3 regions of the Streptomyces crystallinus genome follow, and region 1 is predicted to be linked to each of the others. Evidence: riboswitches for the same ligand, from Rfam matches in the RefSeq annotation. Region 1 holds a riboswitch; each other region holds the start of a gene.
The links. A riboswitch is a leader RNA that binds a small molecule or an ion and turns the genes downstream of it on or off. The one in region 1 is predicted to bind cobalamin.
Positions count from the first base shown of each region.

Region 2: another riboswitch for cobalamin. It lies ahead of ABD236_RS20550 (ribonucleoside-diphosphate reductase subunit alpha); the one in region 1 lies ahead of ABD236_RS15910 (cobalamin biosynthesis protein).
Region 3: another riboswitch for cobalamin. It lies ahead of ABD236_RS11170 (acyl-CoA thioesterase); the one in region 1 lies ahead of ABD236_RS15910 (cobalamin biosynthesis protein).

Region 1 is NZ_BAAACA010000015.1:113,412-117,924, forward strand. It holds gene ABD236_RS15905 (cobyric acid synthase) at 1-796, opposite strand, end outside; gene ABD236_RS15910 (cobalamin biosynthesis protein) at 793-1,722, opposite strand; cobalamin riboswitch at 1,833-1,971, opposite strand; gene ABD236_RS15915 (hypothetical protein) at 2,082-2,306, opposite strand; gene ABD236_RS15920 (inorganic phosphate transporter) at 2,335-3,600, opposite strand; gene ABD236_RS15925 (class II aldolase/adducin family protein) at 3,810-4,469, shown strand.
Region 2 is NZ_BAAACA010000025.1:103,154-107,666, forward strand. It holds gene ABD236_RS20550 (ribonucleoside-diphosphate reductase subunit alpha) at 1-1,562, opposite strand, end outside; cobalamin riboswitch at 1,690-1,819, opposite strand; gene mctP (monocarboxylate uptake permease MctP) at 2,051-3,682, opposite strand; gene ABD236_RS20560 (DUF3311 domain-containing protein) at 3,679-3,933, opposite strand; gene ABD236_RS20565 (GntR family transcriptional regulator) at 4,043-4,513, opposite strand, start outside.
Region 3 is NZ_BAAACA010000014.1:136,895-141,407, forward strand. It holds gene ABD236_RS11155 (peptidoglycan-binding domain-containing protein) at 1-286, shown strand, start outside; gene ABD236_RS11160 (GNAT family N-acetyltransferase) at 417-992, opposite strand; gene tsaD (tRNA (adenosine(37)-N6)-threonylcarbamoyltransferase complex transferase subunit TsaD) at 989-2,047, opposite strand; cobalamin riboswitch at 2,201-2,430, shown strand; gene ABD236_RS11170 (acyl-CoA thioesterase) at 2,556-2,984, shown strand; gene ABD236_RS11175 (hypothetical protein) at 3,029-3,523, opposite strand; gene ABD236_RS11180 (hypothetical protein) at 3,658-4,221, opposite strand.

The DNA.
Region 1 (4,513 bases):
AGACCGCGACCCGCAGCACGTCCTCGCCCACCGGCGGCGCCACCACCGACTCGCGCACGGCGCCGCGCAGGGACACCCGCAGGCCGTCCTCCTCGTCGATGCCGAGCCCGTGCGCGAACGGCAGGATCCCGTACGTGTGGCGCCCGGTGAGCCCGCGCAGCATGTCGATGCCGGGTTCGAGCAGCGAGACGTCGCCGCGGAACTTGTTGACGATGTACCCGGCGACCAGGGTCTGGTCCTCGGGGCTCAGCAGCGCCGTCGTACCGAAGAACGAGGCGAACACCCCGCCCCGGTCGATGTCGCCGACCACCACCACCGGGAGCCTCGCGGCGCGCGCGATGCCCATGTTGACGATGTCGGTGCGCCGCAGGTTGATCTCGGCCGGACTGCCCGCCCCCTCGCAGATCACGGCGTCATATGTGCCCCGCAGCCGCTCCAGGCAGTCCACGACGGTGCCCAGAAGCGCTTCCTGGCGTCCGCCGTGGTAGCCGCTGGCGCTCAGTTCACCCACCGGCTTGCCCATGAGTACGACCTGGCTCGACCGGTCGCTCCCCGGCTTGAGCAGCACGGGGTTCATCAGCGCGGACGGCTCGACGCGCGCCGCCTGCGCCTGCATCGCCTGCGCGCGCCCGATCTCCGCGCCCTCGCGGGTGACGAAGGAGTTGAGGGACATGTTCTGTCCCTTGAAGGGGGCGACCTTCACGCCCCGGCGCACCAGCCACCGGCAGATCCCGGCGGTGACGACGCTCTTGCCGGCGTCCGACGTGGTGCCCGCGACCAGCAGTCCGCCACTCATGTCCGTACCTTCCTCACCGCGATGGCCACGCCCAGCGCGAGCCAGCCCACCCGGCGCGACAGCCGCACCGCCCGCTCGATGTCCGCGACCTCCACCGCCCGGCCGCCCCCGTTCAGCACCGGCCGGTGCTCGACACGGCCGCCGTAGGAGAGGGTGCCGCCGAGCCGTACGCCGAGCGCCCCCGCGAACGACGCCTCCACCGGACCGGCGTTGGGGCTCGGGTGCCTGTCCGCGTCCTCGCGCCACGCGCGCGTGGCGGCGCGCGGCGAGCCCCCGGCGGCCACCGCGAGCGCGGCGGTGAGCCGGGCGCCCGGCCAGCCCGCCACGTCGTCGAGGCGCGCCGAGGCCCACCCGTACCGCAGATGGCGCGGCGAGCGGTGACCCACCATCGCGTCCAGCGTGTTGACCGCCCGGAAGCCGACCAGCCCCGGCACCCCCGCGAGCGCTCCCCACACCAGCGCGCCCACCACGGCGTCCGAGGTGTTCTCGGCGACGGACTCGACGACCGCGCGCGCGATGCCGGGCGCGTCCAGGGCCTGCGGGTCGCGCCCGCACAGGTGCGGCAGCCGCGCCCGGGCCGCCTCGACGTCCCCGGCTTCCAGGGCCGCGCCGATCGCCCGGGCCTCCCGGCCCAGCGAAGTGCCGCCCACCACGGCCCAGGTGGCGGCGGCGGTCAGCGCGACGGAGGCGGCGGGGCGGTGGCGTACGGCACGGGTGGCGAGCAGCGCGGCGCCCGCGGCGCCTCCGGCGCACACGGCGGTGTGCAGCGCGCCCCAGCCCCGGTGGTCACGCCACAGCGCGCGCTCCACGGCCGCCGCGGCACGGCCGAACGCGGCGACCGGGTGTCCGCGGCGGGGGTCGCCGAGGAGCAGGTCGCCGAGGAGACCGGCGGTGGCGCCGTACGCGAAAGTGCGATCGGCACGCATGGGATCAGCCCGCCGCAACGCCGAGGGGAGCTCCGGTACGTCCGGGGGGTGCCGGCAACAGGCAGGCGCGCATGGCGGTATGTCCTCACTCAGGGTGTCCGCGCCCTGGTACGACGTCGACCGGCGGTGAGAGTTCCTGGCTCACGGGGATGATTCCCCGATGACAGTGGCGGGACCGCGCCGGATTCGCACCGGCTTCCTCTTCTGCCGCCGTAATGGCTCGGGCAGTCCACCACGCCCGCGAACGCCCGTCAACTCGCTGCTGACCTGCGACGGGAGAGTGTGCGCAGGCACACAGCGAACCGCCCCCCGGCAGGGCCGGGGGGCGGTTCGGGAGCGCGTGCGGCCGGGTGGCCGGACTACTTGGCGACGATCAGGTTGATGCCGTACGCGACGGCCGCCGCGCAGAGCGCGAAGCAGAGGTAGGCGGTGGTGCGGGCCACCATGACGTTGCCCTTGCCGGCCGCGGCCGACTGCTGCTTGCTGAGGCCGACGATCCCGACGGTGAACAGGCCCACCAGGCCGACGGTGACGATGAGGCTGACACCGAAGACGGTGCCGAGAGCTTGCCAGTCGATGTGCATGACGATTCCTTCGGAGTGCGCGGCCGGGTCAGACGGCAGCCGGGCGGGCCGGGTCGGCGGGGGCCACCGGGGCCGGGGCCGGGATGGTGGCCGTCAGGTCGGCGGCCACGGCGGCGACGGTCGGGGGCGGGGTGACGGCGGCGATCGCGGTGGTGACGACACCCGCGGGCTCGGCCGGGAGCTCGCTCGCGGCCGGGGCGGCGGTGACGTCGTTGTGGTCGACCGGCGAGCGGCGCGACAGCTTCCAGATGAAGCCGGAGCCCGCGACCAGCAGGACCGCCACCAGGACGATGCCCCAGGTGCCCTGGCCGGTGAGGAACTCGGCGCCGGCGCCGACCAGACCCGCGGCGGGCAGGGTCAGACCCCAGGCGACGAACATCCGGGTCGCGGTGGACCAGCGGACCACACCGCCCTTGCGGCCGAGGCCGGCGCCCATGACGGAGCCGGAGCAGACCTGGGTGGTGGAGAGCGAGAAGCCGAGGTGCGAGGAGGCCAGGATGACGGTCGCGGCGCCGGACTGGGCGGCGAAGCCCTGCGGCGGAGCCAGTTCGGTCAGGCCCTTGCCCATGGTGCGGATGATGCGCCAGCCGCCGAGGTACGTGCCCATGGCGATGGCCAGGCCGGCCGAGACGATGACCCACATCGGGGGGTTGGCGCCCGGGTGCAGCACACCGCCGGTGACCAGGGCGAGCGTGATGATGCCCATGGTCTTCTGCGCGTCGTTGGTGCCGTGGGCGAGCGAGACGAGACCGGCGGAGGCGATCTGCCCGGCCCGGTAGCCCTTGGCGGTGGCCTTCTCGTCGGTGCCGCGGTTGATCCGGTACGTCAGCCGCGTGGCCAGCATCGAGGCGACGCCCGCGACGATCGGGGCGGCGACGGCGGGCAGCAGCACCTTGGTGACGACGGTCGAGCCGTTGACCGAGGACCAGCCGGCCGACATCACGGCCGCGCCGATCAGACCGCCGAACAGGGCGTGGGACGAGCTGGACGGCAGGCCGAGCAGCCAGGTCACCAGGTTCCAGAGGATGGCGCCGACGAGCGCCGCGAAGATGACCTCTGTTCTGAGGCCCTTCTCGTTGATGATCCCGCCGGAGATCGTCTTGGCGACCTCCACCGACAGGAACGCGCCGACCAGGTTGAGTGCGGCGGACATGGCGACCGCGGCTTTGGGCTTCAGGGCGCCGGTCGAGATGGTGGTGGCCATCGCGTTGGCGGTGTCATGGAAACCGTTCGTGAAATCGAACACTAGAGCTGTCACGACCACAATGGCGAGCAGCAGCGTGATGTGTTCCATTTACCCAGGCAATCGTTCGACGTCAGTGGTTGGACGAACGTAAGCAACCTGGATGAACGGAAGGTGAACTGGGTCGGGCCTCGCGGTGTATCTGACCGGTTTCCGGTTCGATCAAGGCGTATCAAAGCCATACGAACCGGTCATCGGCCCCATTGAAGAGATTCCGCTCACGCCTCCACCCGCGCCGCGGAGCCTGCGAGGATCACCCCATGGGAGAGCCGATGGACTCCGCAGCGATCGCCGCGGCCTGGGCCGAGCTGACCGCCACCGCCCGCCGCACCGCCGACGAAGGCCTGGTCGTCGGCACCTCGGGCAATGTCTCGGTACGCGTCGGCGACCTGGTCCTCGTGACCCCCTCCGGGGTCGCCTACGACCGCCTCGGCCCCGGCGACACCGTCGCCGTGGACCTCACCGGCCGCCAGGTGACCGGCACCCTGCGGCCCACCAGTGAGCTGCCGATGCACCTGGCCGTATACAGGGACACCGACGCGCGGGCCGTCGTGCACACCCACGCCGTGCACGCCACGGCCGTCTCCACCTTGGTCAGCGAGCTGCCGCCGGTCCACTACATGGCCGCCGAGCTCGGTGGTCCGGTCCAGGTGGCGCCCTACGCCCTGTACGGGACCGAGGAACTGGCGCGGAACATGCTGCGCGCCCTCGACGGCCGCACCGGCTGCCTCCTCCAGAACCACGGAGCGGTCACCTACGGGGCCACGCTCTCCCAGGCCTACGACCGCACCGCCCAGCTGGAGTGGATGTGCCGCCTCTGGCTGGCCGCCTCCTCGGTGCCCGGCCGCACCCCCTCCCTGCTCTCCGCCGCCGACCTCGACCGGGCCGCCGAACAGTTCCGGGGATACGGGCAGGTTTGAGAGCCGCTCTTCGGACCCTCCGGCCCCGCGCGCCGGGCAACCGG
Region 2 (4,513 bases), on a different contig from region 1:
ACGTCCTGGAGGCCCATCGCGCCCAGGCCCACCGGACGCCACTTGGCGTTGGAGCGGCCGGCCTGCTCGGTCGGGTAGAAGTTGATGTCGACGACGCGGTCCAGGAACGTCACGGCGGTGCGGACGGTCGCGTCCAGGCGCTCCCAGTCGATCTCGCCGGACGCCAGTACGAAGGCGCCGAGGTTGACCGAGCCGAGGTTGCAGACGGCCGTCTCGCCGTCGTCGGTGACCTCCAGGATCTCGGTGCAGAGGTTGGAGGAGTGGACCGTGTGGCCGGGCTCCGCCGTCTGGTTGGCGGTGCGGTTGGAGGCGTCCTTGAACGTCATCCAGCCGTTGCCGGTCTGCGCCAGGGTGCGCATCATCCGGCCGTACAGGTCCCGGGCCTGGATGGTCTTCTGCGCGAGACCGGCCGCCTCGGCCCTGCGGTAGGCGGCGTCGAACTCCTCGCCCCACAGGTCGACCAGCTCGGGCACGTCGGCGGGGGAGAACAGCGACCAGGTGCCGTCCGCGTCGACGCGGCGCATGAACTCGTCCGGGATCCAGTGCGCCAGGTTCAGGTTGTGCGTACGCCGGGCGTCCTCACCGGTGTTGTCGCGCAGCTCCAGGAACTCCTCGATGTCGGAGTGCCAGGTCTCCAGGTAGACCGCCGCCGCGCCCTTGCGCCGGCCGCCCTGGTTGACGGCCGCGACCGAGGCGTCCAGCGTCTTCAGGAACGGCACGATGCCGTTGGAGTGGCCGTTGGTCCCCCGGATGAGCGAGCCGCGCGAGCGGATGCGGGAGTACGAGAGGCCGATGCCGCCCGCGTGCTTGGAGAGCCGGGCCACCTGGTGGTAGCGGTCGTAGATCGAGTCCAGCTCGTCCAGCGGGGAGTCCAGCAGATAGCAGCTGGACATCTGCGGGTGGCGGGTGCCGGAGTTGAAGAGCGTGGGGGAGGACGGCAGGTAGTCGAGCCGGCTCATCAGCCGGTACAGCGAGCCGACCTCGTCGAGCGCGCGCACCGAGTCGTCCTCGGCCAGGCCCGCCGCGACCCGGAGCATGAAGTGCTGCGGGGTCTCGACGACCTGACGGGTGATCGGGTGCCGCAGCAGATAGCGGGAGTAGAGGGTGCGCAGACCGAAGTAGCCGAAGCGGTCGTCGGCGCCCTCCGCGAGGGAGGCCTCGACCAGCGCGTCGAGCCGGGCCGAGTGCAGCCGTACGAAGTCGGCGGTGCGGTCCGCGATCAGGCCCTCGCGGTGGCCGACCTCGACCGACTCGGAGAACGAGACCGAGCCCTGGCTCGCGGCCTCCTCGGCGATCGTGAGCGTCAGCAGCCGGGCGGCGAGGCGGGAGTACGCCGGGTCCTCGGAGATCAGACCGGCGGCGGCCTCGGTGGCGAGCCCACGCAGCTCCGCCTCGTCCGAGCGCGCGTTGCGGCCGCGCAGCGCGGCGGCGGCGACCCGGCCGGGGTCGGTGTCCGGCAGATCGGCGGTGAGGTCGGTCAGGGTCCGCAGCAGGGCGGTCCCGGGGGCATCGGCCGGCTCTTCGGCGATCGCTGAGGCGGGATCCGCAGGGGCGATGGTCACGTGGGGGCACTCCTCGCTCGGCACGGGGCCTGGCGAGTGTGCGGGCACACGGACACACCCCCTCGGGGGTACGCCGCGTCCACTGCCCATTCCGCGAGGCCCGGACGTCTGGCACCCGGACCGGATGGCCAGGGCGCGCTGTTCGGCAGGTCCTCGGACTGAACAAGTACGCAAATACGTACCAGTACACCGTTGCGGGACAGTTCCGGATTTGCACCGGATTCCCCTGCGGCGACAGCGAGCACGAGCATACATCTTGTGCCGGGCTGTCGTGGCGCCCCCACATGTTGTGTCGCCCCCGTGTCGGGCGATGCCATTTGGGTAGCCGTTTGACTGCGGGCCGTCTCGGGCTGGGCGCGCAGTTCCCCGCGCCCCTAAGGGGGTTGGGAGCGCGGCAATCCCAACCTGCGGGCAGTCGTGGGCATTCCCGGGACAGGCGAAAGCGGGCCGCCGGGAGACCCCGGTGGCCCGCTTTCGTCCCGCTCGTGTCAGTGCGCCGAGCCCGCCGTCGCCGGGGGGAGTTCCGTCTGTACGCCCGGGTCGCCCGCGTCCGCCGTGTAGTCCTCCGGGGACGTCTCGTCGACGCCGTCGGGGGCCTTCAGGGCCCGCAGGACGACCGTGAGGACCACGGTGACCGCCACGTTCAGGACGAACGCCGTGAGGCCGATGTAGCCGATCTCCCCGATGCCGGGGATCTCCTTGGAGCTGCCGCCGAAGTGCTTCTGGGTGGGCGAGGCCACCCCGTACGCGGCGAGCGTGCCGTAGAGCATGCCGACCGCCCAGCCCGCCAGCAGCGCCCAGCGATGGAACCAGCGGGTGAACAGACCGCCGACCAGCGCCGGGAACGTCTGGAGGATCCAGATGCCGCCGAGCAGCTGGAAGTTGATCGCGACCGTCTTGTCCATGGTCAGGACGAAGACCAGCGCGCCCACCTTCACCAGGAGCGAGACCAGCTTGGAGACCTTGGTCTCCTGCTCGGGCGTGGCGTCCGGCTTGAGGAAGTCCTTGTAGATGTTGCGGGTGAACAGGTTCGCGGCCGCGATCGACATGATCGCCGCCGGGACGAGCGCGCCGATGCCGATCGCCGCGAACGCCACGCCCGCGAACCATTCCGGGAACATGTCCTCGAACAGCTGCGGGATCGCCAGCTGGCCGTTCTTGACCTTGACCCCGGCCGCGATCGCCATGAAGCCGAGCAGCGCCAGCAGGCCCAGCATCAGCGAGTACAGCGGCAGGATCGTGGTGTTGCGGCGGATGACGTTGCGGCTGCGGGAGGAGAGGGTCGCCGTGATCGAGTGCGGGTACATGAACAGCGCCAGCGCCGAGCCCAGGGCAAGCGTGGCGTAGGTCCACTGGCTCTTGTCGCCGGGCACCAGCGCACCCGTGGGCTTCCCGGCCGCGTTGGGCGTCTCGAACTTGTGCCGGGCCGCCGCGAAGATGTCGTCGAAGCCGCCGAGCTTGATCGGGATGTAGATGATCGCCACCAGGATGACGATGTAGATGAGCGTGTCCTTCACGAACGCGATCAGTGCGGGCGCGCGCAGACCCGAGGAGTACGTGTACGCGGCGAGCACCGCGAACGCGATCAGCAGCGGCAGGTCCTTGAGGAACCAGTTGCCGGAGCCGCCGATGCCCATCACGTCCAGCACCGCCTGGATGCCGACCAGCTGGAGCGCGATGTAGGGCATCGTGGCGAGGATGCCGGTGACGGCCACCGCGAGCGAGAGGCCCTTGGAGCCGAACCGGCCGCGCACGAAGTCCGAGGTCGTCACATAGCCGTGCTTGTGCGAGACCGACCAGAGCCGGGGCAGGAACGTGAAGATCAGCGGGTAGACCAGGATCGTGTACGGCACCGCGAAGAAGCCGGCCGCGCCCGCCGCGTACACCGCCGCCGGGACCGCGACGAAGGTGTACGCCGTGTAGAGGTCGCCGCCGAGCAGGAACCAGGTGACCCAGGTACCGAACGAGCGCCCGCCGAGGCCCCATTCGTCGAGGCTGTGCTCGTTCTCGGCGCGGCGCCAGCGGGCGGCCATGAAGCCGATGACCGTGACGGCCAGGAAGAAGAAGATGAAGACGCCGAGCGCGACGCCGTTGACGCCGCCTTCCGCTGCGAGAGTCACTTGCCCTCACCCGCCTTGCGGCCCTGCTGGTCGTGCTGCCACAGCCTGTACGCCAGCATCGTCAGCGCGGTCGAGATGACCACCCACAGCATCTGGTACCAGTAGAAGAACGGGATCCCGGCGAGGGCCGGGTCGACCTTCGCGTACGAACCGACCCAGAGCATCGCCACGAAGGGCGCGATCAGACAGAGCGCGATGATCACGCGCACCGGCGTGATCACCGCTCTCCGTTCCTGCGTTGTGTCCGGCATGGTGGCTTCGTCCCCTCACTGTGCTCACCTGTGGTAATGCGCACGAAATCTAGGGGACGGAAACCCGCCACGGAACCCCTGTACCGGATACCGGACGTCGGATCGTGGGTCAGTCGGTGGGGCGCTTGAGGCGGGCGACGAACTTGTAGCGGTCGCCCCGGTAGACCGAGCGCACCCACTCCACCGGTTCGCCGTTGCCGTCGATGGAGTGCCGGGAGAGCATCAGCATCGGCAGACCGACGTCCGTGCCGAGCAGCCCGGCCTCGCGCGGGGTGGCCAGCGACGTCTCGATGGTCTCCTCGGCTTCGGCGAGCCGCACCCCGTACACCTCGTTGAGGGCGGTGTAGAGAGAGGTGTACTTGACGAGCGAGCGGCGCAGCGCCGGGAAGCGCTTGGCCGACAGGTGCGTCGTCTCGATCGCCATCGGCTCGCCGCTGGCCAGCCGCAGCCGCTCGATGCGCAGCACCCGGCCGCCGGCCGAGATGTCGAGCAGGCCCGCCAGCGTGTCGTCGGCCGTCACATAGCCGATGTCGAGCAGCTGCGAGGTGGGCTCCAGGCCCTGGGCGCGCATGTCCTCCGT
Region 3 (4,513 bases), on a different contig from region 1:
CGGCCTCAGCTCCGCGCAGGCGAAGAACGTCCAGCGCTGGCTGCACACCTACTGGGGCTACAACGACGGCATCGACGGCCAGCTCGGCATCAACAGCTGGAAGGCTTTCCAGAGGTGCCTCAAGACCCACTGGGGCTACACGGACAAGATTGACGGCGACCCCGGCCCCAACACCGTGATGGCCCTCCAGCGGCTCCTGCGTAACTACGGCTACACCGACAAGATCGACGGGGACCCGGGCCCCAACACGCAGGCGGCCTTCAAGCGCTTCGCCGATACCATCTAGCCGCCGCGTCGCCACGGCTGTGGCCACCCGAACCACGGGCGGCCACAGCCGTGCACAGGCGAAGGGTGCGGCGCAGGCATCCGGGCCGGCCGCAGATACCGACCGTACGCACCAAGGATCCTCGCCTCGTTCAGTCCGTGCCCACGACGGCCGGACGGGCCGGATGCGCCGGCCCGAGGAAGACCGCGATTCCGTTCCCCTCAGGTGCTGGGTGGGTGGCCTGGGCCCAGCCCAGGCGCCGGTAGAAGCGGACGACGTCGGGGGCACGGACCGAGGTGAGCAGCCAGCAGCGGCCGTCGGGTGCGTCGCCGGTCACCGCGTGCAGGAGGGCCGCGCCGACGCCACGGCCGCGCGCCGCACCGGCCACGGCGAGCTCGTCGACCTCCCGACCGCCGCACAGCCAGTCCGCCGTGCGCTCCGCGCCCAGGGCGGCAGCGGCCTGCGGGTAGCAACGGCCGGACGGGAAGGGGGCGGAGGTCGTCCAGGCGGTGGCCATACCGACGACCGTCTCCGCGTCGAAGGCCAGGGCCGCCACGAAGCCCGGGCGCGTGACATCGTCGGCCAACCGCCGTATATAGGTGTCCGCGACGGTGGCGTCCTCGTTCCATGGGTGTCGGCTGAAGGCATCGGCGTACACCCGTCGTATGTCCGCGCCGCGTGAGAGCAGTTCCGTACCCGCGACCGGGCGTATGACCAGCCCTCTCATGCGGCGCTCGCGGCGGGGCGGGCGAGCGGGTGCAGAAAGGCGTACTCCAGCGGGGCGGACGGGTCGATGGAGATGTCCAGCTGAGCCGGGGCGGCGTCGGCCCGTACCAGCAGGTCGCCCACGGCCGCGATCATCGCCCCGTTGTCGGTGCACAGCGTCAGCGGCGGCACCCGCAGTTCCACACCCGCGATCGCACAACGCTCCTCCGCGAGCGCCCGCACCCGCGAGTTGGCGGCCACCCCGCCCACGACCACGAGGGTGCGCACGTCGTACTCCCGGCAGGCGGCCAGCGCCTTGCGGGTCAGCACGTCGGCGACGGCCTCCTGGAGGGAGGCGGCGCCGTCGGCCAGCGGGATCTCCTCGCCGGACTGCCGGTGGCGTTCGGCCCAGCGTGCGGCGGCGGTCTTCAAGCCGGAGAAGGAGAAGGCGTACGGATCGTCGCGTGGGCCGGTCAGCGGGCGCGGGAAGGCCACCGCGCACGGGTCGCCCTCACGGGCGGCCCGGTCGATGGCGGGCCCGCCCGGATACGGCAGCCCGAACACCCGGGCCACCTTGTCGAAGCACTCCCCCGCCGCGTCGTCGACGGTGTCGCCGAGGTGCAGGATCGGGTCGCGTACGAGGTCCCGCACCAGCAGCAGCGAGGTGTGCCCGCCCGACACGATCAGCACCATGCACGGATTCGGCAGCGGCCCGTGCTCCAGCGTGTCCGCCGCCACGTGCCCGGCCAGGTGGTGCACCCCGTACAGCGGCACACCGGCGGCGTACGCGAGCGTCTTCGCTCCGGCGAGACCGACTTGGAGGGCGCCGGAGAGGCCGGGGCCGGTGGTGACGGCGACGGCGTCGATGTCGCGCAGCCGCAACCCCGCCTGGTCGAGGGCCTCCTGGACCACGGGATTGAACGCCTGGAGGTGCGCACGGGCGGCGATCTCCGGCACGACCCCGCCGAACCGCGCGTGCTCGTCCATGCTCGACGCCACGACGTGCGCGAGCAGCCGCCCGCCGGACACGATCCCGGCCCCGGTCTCGTCGCACGACGACTCGATGCCCAGCACCACCGGAGCGCCCACGTCAGCCTCTTTCGCATATCAATCGTTCTTGCAACCTATGTGCAATAAGATACGGGGCAGGCGCACCGCACGGCTCTTCCGGCCCGTGATGTGAGACGTACGCCATCCGGCCGGGCCGCCGAAACGCCCGGGGCCGTGACCTAGGCTGAGAGCGCAGCTGGTTCGCCCCGCCCGCCAGGCGGGATGCGTCGTAAGAGGGAACCCGGTGGGAATCCGGGACTGCCCCGCAGCGGTGAGCGGGAACGACCGCCGTCATACGCACTGGGACCGACAACGGTCCTGGGAAGCGACGGCCAGTAGATGCCTCGTACATGTCGTTCGTACGGTGGCGTGCCCGTGAGTCCGAAGACCTGCCGCTGCCCGTGCGCGACGAGCGCGTGCGGAGAATCGGTGGCCTCGTGGGCGGGCCGGCGGCAGCGGGCACCTACCGAGCCCGCCCTCCCTCGCGTCCGCGGTACGCCGCCGGGTCGATCCACGACTCGCGAAGGAGAGTTCCGTGACCGCGGACATCACCGCAGGCCCCCGCGCCCACAAGGCGCCGGCCGACTCCCGGGTGACCCTCGCCCACATCATGAGCGAGCACGACACCAACCTCTACGGCACCATTCACGGCGGCGTCGTCATGAAGCTGATCGACGACGCGGCGGCGGCCTCGGCGGGCCGCCACGCCGACGGGCCGGCCGTGACGGTCTCCGTGGACCGCATGACGTTCCTCGCCCCCGCCCGCGCCGGGGACCTCCTGACCGTCCACGCCCTCCTCGAACGCGCCGGCCGGACCTCGATGACGGTGGCCGTACGCGTCACCGCCGAGCGCTGGAACGCCACCACCACTCCCCCCACCGAAGTGGCCACCGCCCGCCTGAGCTTCGTGGCCATCGACAGCGAGGGCCGGCCACGGCCCGTTCCCGGTCTACTGGAGTCATAGACACGTCCTTCACCGGACGGACCTGGCCCTCCCCCGCCCCGGGGTCACGTGCTGAGCAGTCGGTTGAAGAACGAGCGGTACTGCTGAAGTGCCACGCGAAGGTCCTCGGTCGCCACCTCCTCGCCGCGGTGCCACTGGCTCTCGAGGTCGCGCTTGTGTGCCGAGAAGGTGGTGGCCAGTGCCTGCATCGTCTCGGCGACCAACTGGTCGGCCGCGTTGACGGAGTCCCTGGGGTCGTCGACGAACTGGCTCTGGATCTGCTGCCACCTGGCACGGAACTCCTCCTGTTCCGCTCCCAGCAGGGGTTCGTTCTCCTCCGGCGGTGCCGAGTCCCCGCCTCCGTCGGAGGGGGCCCGCCCGGCGTCGTCCTGTCGGTCCCCCAGGTCGGCGGTGGCTTCTCCGGGATACGCCGGCGGGGTGTCGGCGAGCTCTGAAGCCTCGCTGCTCTCGCTCTCGATGTCCTGCCGCCCGGTGCCGGCGAGGTCCTCCGTGGACAGAGCGCCGCTGTCATCGGGTCGGGGTGTCTCCGTGCTGCCCATCTCTACACATCCATCCCTGTGTACATCAATCCCTCTGTCTGTCGATCACGCGGTCGGTCCGTCACGCGTCATGGCGGGTGTCCGCTGGATCGAAGGCGCTGCCCCTGCGGCGCACCCTACCGTCGGCCGCGAGCTCATTCCGCGCCCCTGCCCGGCCGGTCTCCGTTGTGCAGCAGTTCCTCGAACAGCGCGCGGTAGTGCACCATCGCGCCGCGCAGCTCCTCCGTGGTCGCCTCGTGACGGCTGCTGCGCTCGTTGACGTCATGCGCGGCGCGGTAGTGCTCCAGGGTTCTCCCGTGCTCGACGGACAGGTCCTTGAGCTGCTGCTCGTACCCTTCTGTCGGGTAGCCGCGCTCGCCCATGAGCGTCGTCACCAGCCGGTCGGCGTCGTGTACGGCGTCGTCGGGCCGGTCGACGAACTGTTCCTGCACGCGGGCCCAGTCCAGGGAGTAGCGGTCGCGGACAGCAGCCGGCAGCGGCTTGATGTCCAGCGCATCGTGGCGCTCCTCGCGCTCACGCAGCTCCTGCTCGCCGGCCCGACGGCTGTCCCGCGCCTCCACAGTGCGCTCGTACTCGGGGCCGAACCGCTCCTGGAGCTCGCGGCGACGGCGCACCATGACCACGCGCGCTGCCACCGCGCACGCGGCGAGCACCAGCACGGCGGCGACAATGATGATGACCACGACGGTGACGGACATCGAGTCCTCCGCTCGTTGGCCGGCCCGGCGCACTGACAAGAGGTGCCGCACACCAACGCCGACGGTTGTCGTATGGCGGACCTTCTTCTCCATCGATAGCGCCGTCGTCCGCCGACAGCGTGCCCAGCGGGAACACGGCCGGCCCCCACGCGCTCGGCCAGTCACCGCCGTCTGGATCTTCGCGGTGGCCACGAGGGTGGGCGCGGCCCAGGAGAGCCGTGATCACGTACGACTCCGACAGTGGTACGGACAGTGACCTCCGACCCATGTGGACGCCCTGCCTCCGCTCTCC